DNA from 2 places in the Lysinibacillus sp. RU7 genome. Region 1 is predicted to be linked to the other one. Evidence: riboswitches for the same ligand, from Rfam matches in the RefSeq annotation. Region 1 holds a riboswitch; the other holds the start of a gene.
The links. Region 1 has a riboswitch for cobalamin ahead of AC3II9_RS02575 (ABC transporter substrate-binding protein). Riboswitches for the same ligand answer to the same signal wherever they lie in the genome.
Positions count from the first base shown of each region.

Region 2: linked by a shared signal. The riboswitch ahead of cobJ (precorrin-3B C(17)-methyltransferase) and the one ahead of AC3II9_RS02575 (ABC transporter substrate-binding protein) in region 1 are both predicted to bind cobalamin.

Region 1 is NZ_JBYQFK010000002.1:212,055-215,481, reverse strand. Features, by position in the region: gene argS (arginine--tRNA ligase) at 1-1,205, shown strand, start outside; cobalamin riboswitch at 1,449-1,632, shown strand; gene AC3II9_RS02575 (ABC transporter substrate-binding protein) at 1,817-2,770, shown strand; gene AC3II9_RS02570 (FecCD family ABC transporter permease) at 2,763-3,427, shown strand, end outside.
Region 2 is NZ_JBYQFK010000005.1:84,971-88,397, forward strand. Features, by position in the region: gene cobJ (precorrin-3B C(17)-methyltransferase) at 1-1,305, opposite strand, end outside; cobalamin riboswitch at 1,724-1,904, opposite strand; gene AC3II9_RS05330 (histidine phosphatase family protein) at 1,946-2,521, opposite strand; gene AC3II9_RS05335 (pyridoxal phosphate-dependent aminotransferase) at 2,505-3,427, opposite strand, start outside.

The DNA.
Region 1 (3,427 bases):
TAATGGATTTTGCCGGCTACAATGTTTCACGTGAATACTATATTAACGATGCAGGGAATCAAATTAACAACTTAGCATACTCGTTAGAAGCACGTTACAAGCAGGCTTTAGGCATGGATGCTGAAATGCCAGAAGACGGCTACCATGGTCCAGATATTATTGAAATTGCAGGTCAGTTAAAAGAAGAGTTTGGTGCAGACATTTTAGAAAAATCAGATGAAGAGCGTTTCAAATTTTTCCGTGAGCATGGACTGCGCCTAGAGTTAGCGAAATTGCAAAAAGACTTAGCGAATTTCCGTGTTGAATTTGATGTATGGTATTCAGAAACATCTTTATACAACAATGGCAAAATCGATGTAGCATTAGATAAATTAAAAGCAAATGGTCACGTATTTGAAGAGGAAGGTGCCACTTGGTTCCGTTCGACAACATTTGGTGACGACAAAGACCGTGTATTAATCAAAAACGATGGCTCTTACACATACTTAACGCCGGATATCGCCTACCACGAAGATAAATTACAACGTGGTTTCGATAAGCTGATTAATATTTGGGGCGCTGATCACCACGGATATATTCCGCGTATGAAAGCAGCAATCGAGGCGCTTGGCTATAATCGCGGGACATTAGAAGTAGAAATTATCCAAATGGTACAGTTATACAAAAACGGCGAGAAATTTAAAATGTCGAAGCGTACAGGTAATGCGGTCACAATGCGTGAATTAGTAGAAGAAGTAGGCTTAGATGCCGTTCGTTACTTCTTCGTGAAAACAGCAGGCGACTCGCATATGGATTTCGACCTAGATTTAGCGGTATCACAATCAAATGAAAACCCAGTGTACTATGCACAATATGCACATGCACGTATTGCATCAATTTTACGTGCAGCAGGTGAGCAAGGCTATGCAGCTTCACTTGATAACCTTGGCCTACTAACAGCAGAAAAAGAAGAAGAGGTACTGAAAAAAGTAGGAGCATTCCCGCAAGTCGTGGCAGATGCAGCGAAACACCGCACACCACACCGTATTGCTAACTACATTCAAGACCTAGCGGCAACGTTCCACAGCTTCTATAATGCTGAAAAAGTGATTAACCAAGACAATAAAGAGTTAACAGAAGCACGTTTAGCGTTAATCACAGCCGTTAAAACAACATTAGCGAACTCTCTACGTTTAATCGGCGTATCAGCTCCTGAAAAGATGTAATCAATAATAAGCGAACGCAATCTTTCATCGTTCTGTAGCGAAAGGCATAGCCGACAGCTACAAACGCTCTAAAACTAATTGGCGTAAGTGCACCTGAAAAAATGTAATCATCGTAAGCCATCCTTTATGGGTGGCTTTCATTAATTTCTACGACGTATTTGGGGATTGTATAAGCAACACTAGAGTTTTCAGAAAATTATTCTTTTCAAAACGGAGATTTCAGCTATAATAGAAATGTTAGACAATTTGATAAGTAGTAAAGGTTCTTTGCCGTGTGCAAAGATAATAGGGAAGTCGGTGTAAGTCCGACGCGGTCCCGCCACTGTAACTGCTAGCTTGCTTATAAAAAACCACTGATTCATTCGGGAAGGGATAAGCCAGCGTTCGATGCATAAGCCAGGAGACCTGCCTTTATGAACACCAAGATAACCTACGAGGATAGGAAGGTGGCTTTTAAGTATAGATGTTATACGTAATGTTAGCCTTTTCCAAAGTCTCTCGTACTAGAGAGGCTTTTTTTATTTACAAATTTATCTATCTTTACAAACGTGCCACCATCTTAGGTTAATTGGATGAAAGGGATATCTTTCGGATAATAGGAGGAACAACAAATGAAGAAGTTTTGGCAGTTAGCCGCATCAGCAACACTTGCATTAACTATGCTTGTAGCATGTGGAACAGAAAAGGAAACAGAAACACAACAAAAGGAAGGTGCTGTCGTTGTAGAAGAAAATAATGAGACAGTCTTTCCAGTAACAGCTGTAGATGCACTTGGTAATGAAATTACATTAGAAGAAGCACCAGATCGTATCGTGTCGTTAACACCATCCAATACAGAGATTTTATTTGGTCTTGGCCTTGATGAAGAAATTGTTGGTGTGAATGACAATGATAATTATCCCGCGCAAGTAGAGGATAAGACACGTGTAGGTGGTATTGAATATAATGTCGAAACAATTGTTTCATTACAGCCGGATATTGTCTTTGCACATGAATCGAGCATGTTTTCACTTGAAAGTGCGATTGCACAATTAGAGGCATCAGGTATTACTGTATTCGTTGTTGACAATGCAGAAACCTTTGAAGAAACATATGACACGATTGAAGTGGTAGGCACATTAACAGGAAAAGAGGATGAGGCGGAAGAAGTCATCTCATCTATTAAAACAAAACTAGCAGATATTGAAGCGAAATTAGAAGGAGTTGAACCAAAAACAGCCTTTATGGTTGTTGGAGGAGCACCTAATATTTATGTTGTTGGGCAAAATACATTTATGAATGAAATGCTGAAGTTTATTCATGTTGAAAACGCCGTAAAAGAAGAGGGCTGGCCAATGTATAGCCCTGAACAATTCCTTGCAGCAAATCCAGATTCCATCATTTTCACTTATGAGGGGGATGATGAAACAATTAAAAATACCCCAGCCTTTGCGAACATGACAGCGGTAAAAAATAATGCATTAACAGTCGTAGATGGCAATACAACAAGTCGTCAAGGTCCACGTATTGCAGATGGTGTTGAATCGATCGCAAAAGCAATTTATCCAGAGGTCTTTAATGACTAAAAAATACATAGCGGCTTATGTACTTTCTATCGCTATTTTACTAGTGAGTATATGGTGTGGGATATCGATTGGTTCGGTATCTGTTCCACTTTCTACATTGTGGGATGTGGAAGCCAATCCAACCGCTTATAGTATTTTATGGCATATTCGAATGCCGCGCGTCATACTAGCTGCATTAGTCGGCGCCTCACTGGCAATTGCCGGTGCGGCGTTTCAAGGCTTGCTCAAAAATCCGCTTGCTGATCCATATACACTTGGGATTTCATCTGGTGCATCAGTAGGTGCTGTTTTTACATTGTTCTTTAGTGTCTCCATTCCGGTATTTGGCCTGTTTACATTGCCTGTTTTTAGTATGGCAGGCGCTTTAGTGACACTTTTAATTGTTCTAGGCTTTGCACGAGTAGTAGACCGAACAATGAAAATGGAGACATTAATTTTAACAGGGATTATATTTAGTTCGTTTTTAGGCTCCTGTATTTCGCTCATGATTGCACTTACGGGCGAAGAGCTTCGTTCGATTATGGGTTGGCTGTTAGGGAGTGTGTCCATGCGCGGCTGGCCATATGTCAAAATGATTTTACCGTTTGTCATCATAGGCACCATTATTCTTTGGTTTAATCGCCGCGAGTTAAATGCGATGATTTATGGCGAAGAACG
Region 2 (3,427 bases), on a different contig from region 1:
AACATGCAATTCCTTCGGTAGCTTCATCCCACCAAGCGTCTGCGCAATTTCCTCTGCATATGGAATGGACTCTGCTTTTTCCCCATAGCAAAAATCACACGCCTTTACATTGAGCACATCGCCAATCGGTAAAACAAGTAAACCTGCCTCACGTAAACGAGCAACGAGCTCATTTGGCTGCTCAGTTGGCACTTTCACCAGCATGCGATGCTCCGGTGTATATTCAAGCGTCCCTTGTTCGCCAACAATTTCTGCTAACAGCATCATTTGCTGTGGTGTTAGCATTTTATTCGCTACACCTGGACTAACAGCAAATTCAAAAATTGACTCTACTTTTTGTTGCACTAATACAGATGGTTCACCACCGGCAAGCTTTAGTGCCATCTGTGCCATTTCCAATGTACTTTTTTTAGGCTTTTCTGGAGCAGGCACCGTTATTTTTTCAAAACCCGTTTGTGCTTCACCTGTTTGCTGATCTAGCGCCCACGGTTCATTTTCTTTTCGTAAACGCTGATGTGGTTTCAACGGTTGTACATCTTCACCTAATGTATATTTACGCTGGTAACCACGTGGCGTAATAATTTTATTATCGTAGAAGAATGTCGATGAATTGCCGACTACTACTGTTGTAAGCATGCCGATATCATGCTCTAGCATTTCAGCAAGCGTTGTTAGCACAATATTCTGACTTTCACGGTAAGCACTTTTCACTAAGCCTACTGGTGTTGCAGGTGAACGATATTTTAATAAAATCCGTTGTGCCTCGACAATTTGTCTTGTACGACGTCCGCTTTTTGGATTGTAAAAGGCAACGACAAAATCAGCCATTGCTGCTGCTTCAATACGTTTTTCAATGACTGTCCATGGTGTTAAGTGGTCACTTAAGCTAATCGTACAGGCATCGTGCATAACCGGGGCACCAAGCAAGCTTGCACACGAGTTAATCGCTGAAATGCCAGGGACCACTTCTACTGCTATGCCGTCTTTTTCTGTCCAGCCAAGCTCGATGAGTACCTCATATACAAGTCCAGCCATGCCGTATACACCAGCATCTCCACTTGAAATAACTGATACAATATGACCTGCCTCTGCTTGTCGCACCGCCTCCTGTGCACGTGAAACCTCTTCTGTCATACCTGTACTTACGATGGATTTCGCGGTTACTAAATGCTCAATCAGTTCTACATATGTTTTATAGCCAATAATATAATCACTCTGTTTTAATGCATCCACTGCACGTTTTGTAATATGCTCATAATCGCCAGGACCAAAGCCAACGACGAATATTTTCCCTTTCTTCAACATGTCCCCTCCAATAAAAAAGCCTATCTCACCTATGCCTCTCTCAGCGAAAAGTGAGTTTTGCATCATAAAGCAGGTAGCCCAGTTTGACAGATGAATACTTTATGATGCTGCTTTTATCTAATTTTAATTTTCTTATGCAGATGTCCATAAAGCTGATCCTGTCCTATCTGCTAAAAAAGGTGGTGTATGAGAACACCACGCTTTTTACTGACTCATTAACATATCGGCATTATGCGATGAGCTGCTTCTGTCAAACGGAGGAAGATACAATAAAAATGCGTCTAGCTAGGCATTGTCCACATGTCATAAGTGTGACGCTATTTTTATTCAAAATAAAAAAGCTACCTTACAATGAGGTAGCTTGAAATGGAAACGTCAAAAAAGAACCCGCCTCCATTTCCTATCCCCCGAAGAAATGTACAGTCGTCTAGGTAGGCAGGTCTCCTGGCTTCGCTTCATCCTTTGACGTTCCTTCCCATACAAGCGTACAGTGGATTTTTCGTCATCGTCAGCGTTTACAGTTGCGGGGACAGCGACGGATTTACACCGTTCTTCCCTTTTAAACTACATATAGTAGTACCTTAGCTAGAACTAATACAATATATTGTTTTATCTTAACAGATTTTAGTATAGCATGTCTTTAAATTTTCTGTAAAGTTATTTTTTCCAAATACCACTCTTCCTCATCTAAATACAAAGAAATAAAGTCCCCACCTGAAAGCATTCCCTTTTGCCATAATGTCGCCAGTGAACGCTTTTCGATTGCCCATTGTAAACAGGCAATGGCTACACCGTGGGAAACAACCGCAATCTGTTGCTGTGGGATTTCTTTGATGGTTTGTAAAAAGGCGAGTAGCCGATTTGCCACTTGCTCAAACGATTCTTGTGAGTCTGCAACAAATTTTTCAGGTGCTTCGCTGTAGTACTGATAATTTACTTGTTGCTTAAGATGTTCGATTGGTTGTCCTTGCCAATCCCCCAAATAAATTTCACGAAGACGTGCATCTGTATGAATCTCCATATTCGGAAACATCCATTTAGCAGTTGAAATAGCACGTTTTAAGTCACTTGCATAGACGATATCAGGTTGCCAGTCCACATCTAGTGCTTGTTGTTTGCCATATTTCGTTAAAGGCGAATCAAGCCAACCTTGTAATACCCCTTGCTTATTCCACTCTGTTTCACCATGGCGATAAATTCTAATTGTTTTGCACATAATCAGTAAATACTTGCATAAACGATTTCATTTTTTCAGGCTCCTTCATCGCGAGACGGAACCACTGTCCGTCTAGACCTACATAATTCTTCGTATGACGAAGGACAATTCCCGCTGACAAAAGCGTTTTAAAAAAATGGTCTGGGTTGTATGGCTCCGGCAATTGAAACAACAAAAAATTGGCCGTGCTATTCGATACTTCGCATGCATAATCTTTCAAAAAGTTTGTCATTTCTTCCCGCATTTGTGCACTACTTTTTCTCGCTTGTGCCACATACTGGTCCTCCTCTAAGCAAAGGCAACCTACCTGATTCGCTACTCCACTCACATTCCAATGGGGAAAAAAGCCTGCAAGCATCGGCGCTTTTTGACTAACTATATAACCAAGCCGAATCCCTGCTAGTGCATACATTTTCGTCATAGAGCGCAACACAATTAAATTCTCATACTTTTCAACAAGTGGAATGACGCTTTCTACTTCATCTGTCCAATCCATAAAAGCCTCGTCAACAACTAACATACAATTTACTTTTCGCCCATGTTCAAGTAACTGTTGAATTTGTAATTTTGTTGTCAGTGCACCTGTTGGATTATTTGGATTACATAAGTACACTGCATCAAGCGTATGCATCGCTTCCTTCACTTGCTCTATTGAAAATCTATATGTACAAATATCCTCTACCACAATCGACTGAACCGATACTTGCTCTTGCAGTAAAGTCCGTCTATATTCAGAAAAGGACGGCTCAATTACTCCTACTGTTCCTCCGTTAAAATAACGAGCTAACACCATTAAACATTCTGCTGCCCCATTGCCAACAATGATGTGCTCAGGCTTGACGTCATGGAACGCTGCAACCTTTGAACGAAATGGCTCCGCTTGTTCATTTGGATATATCGTAATGT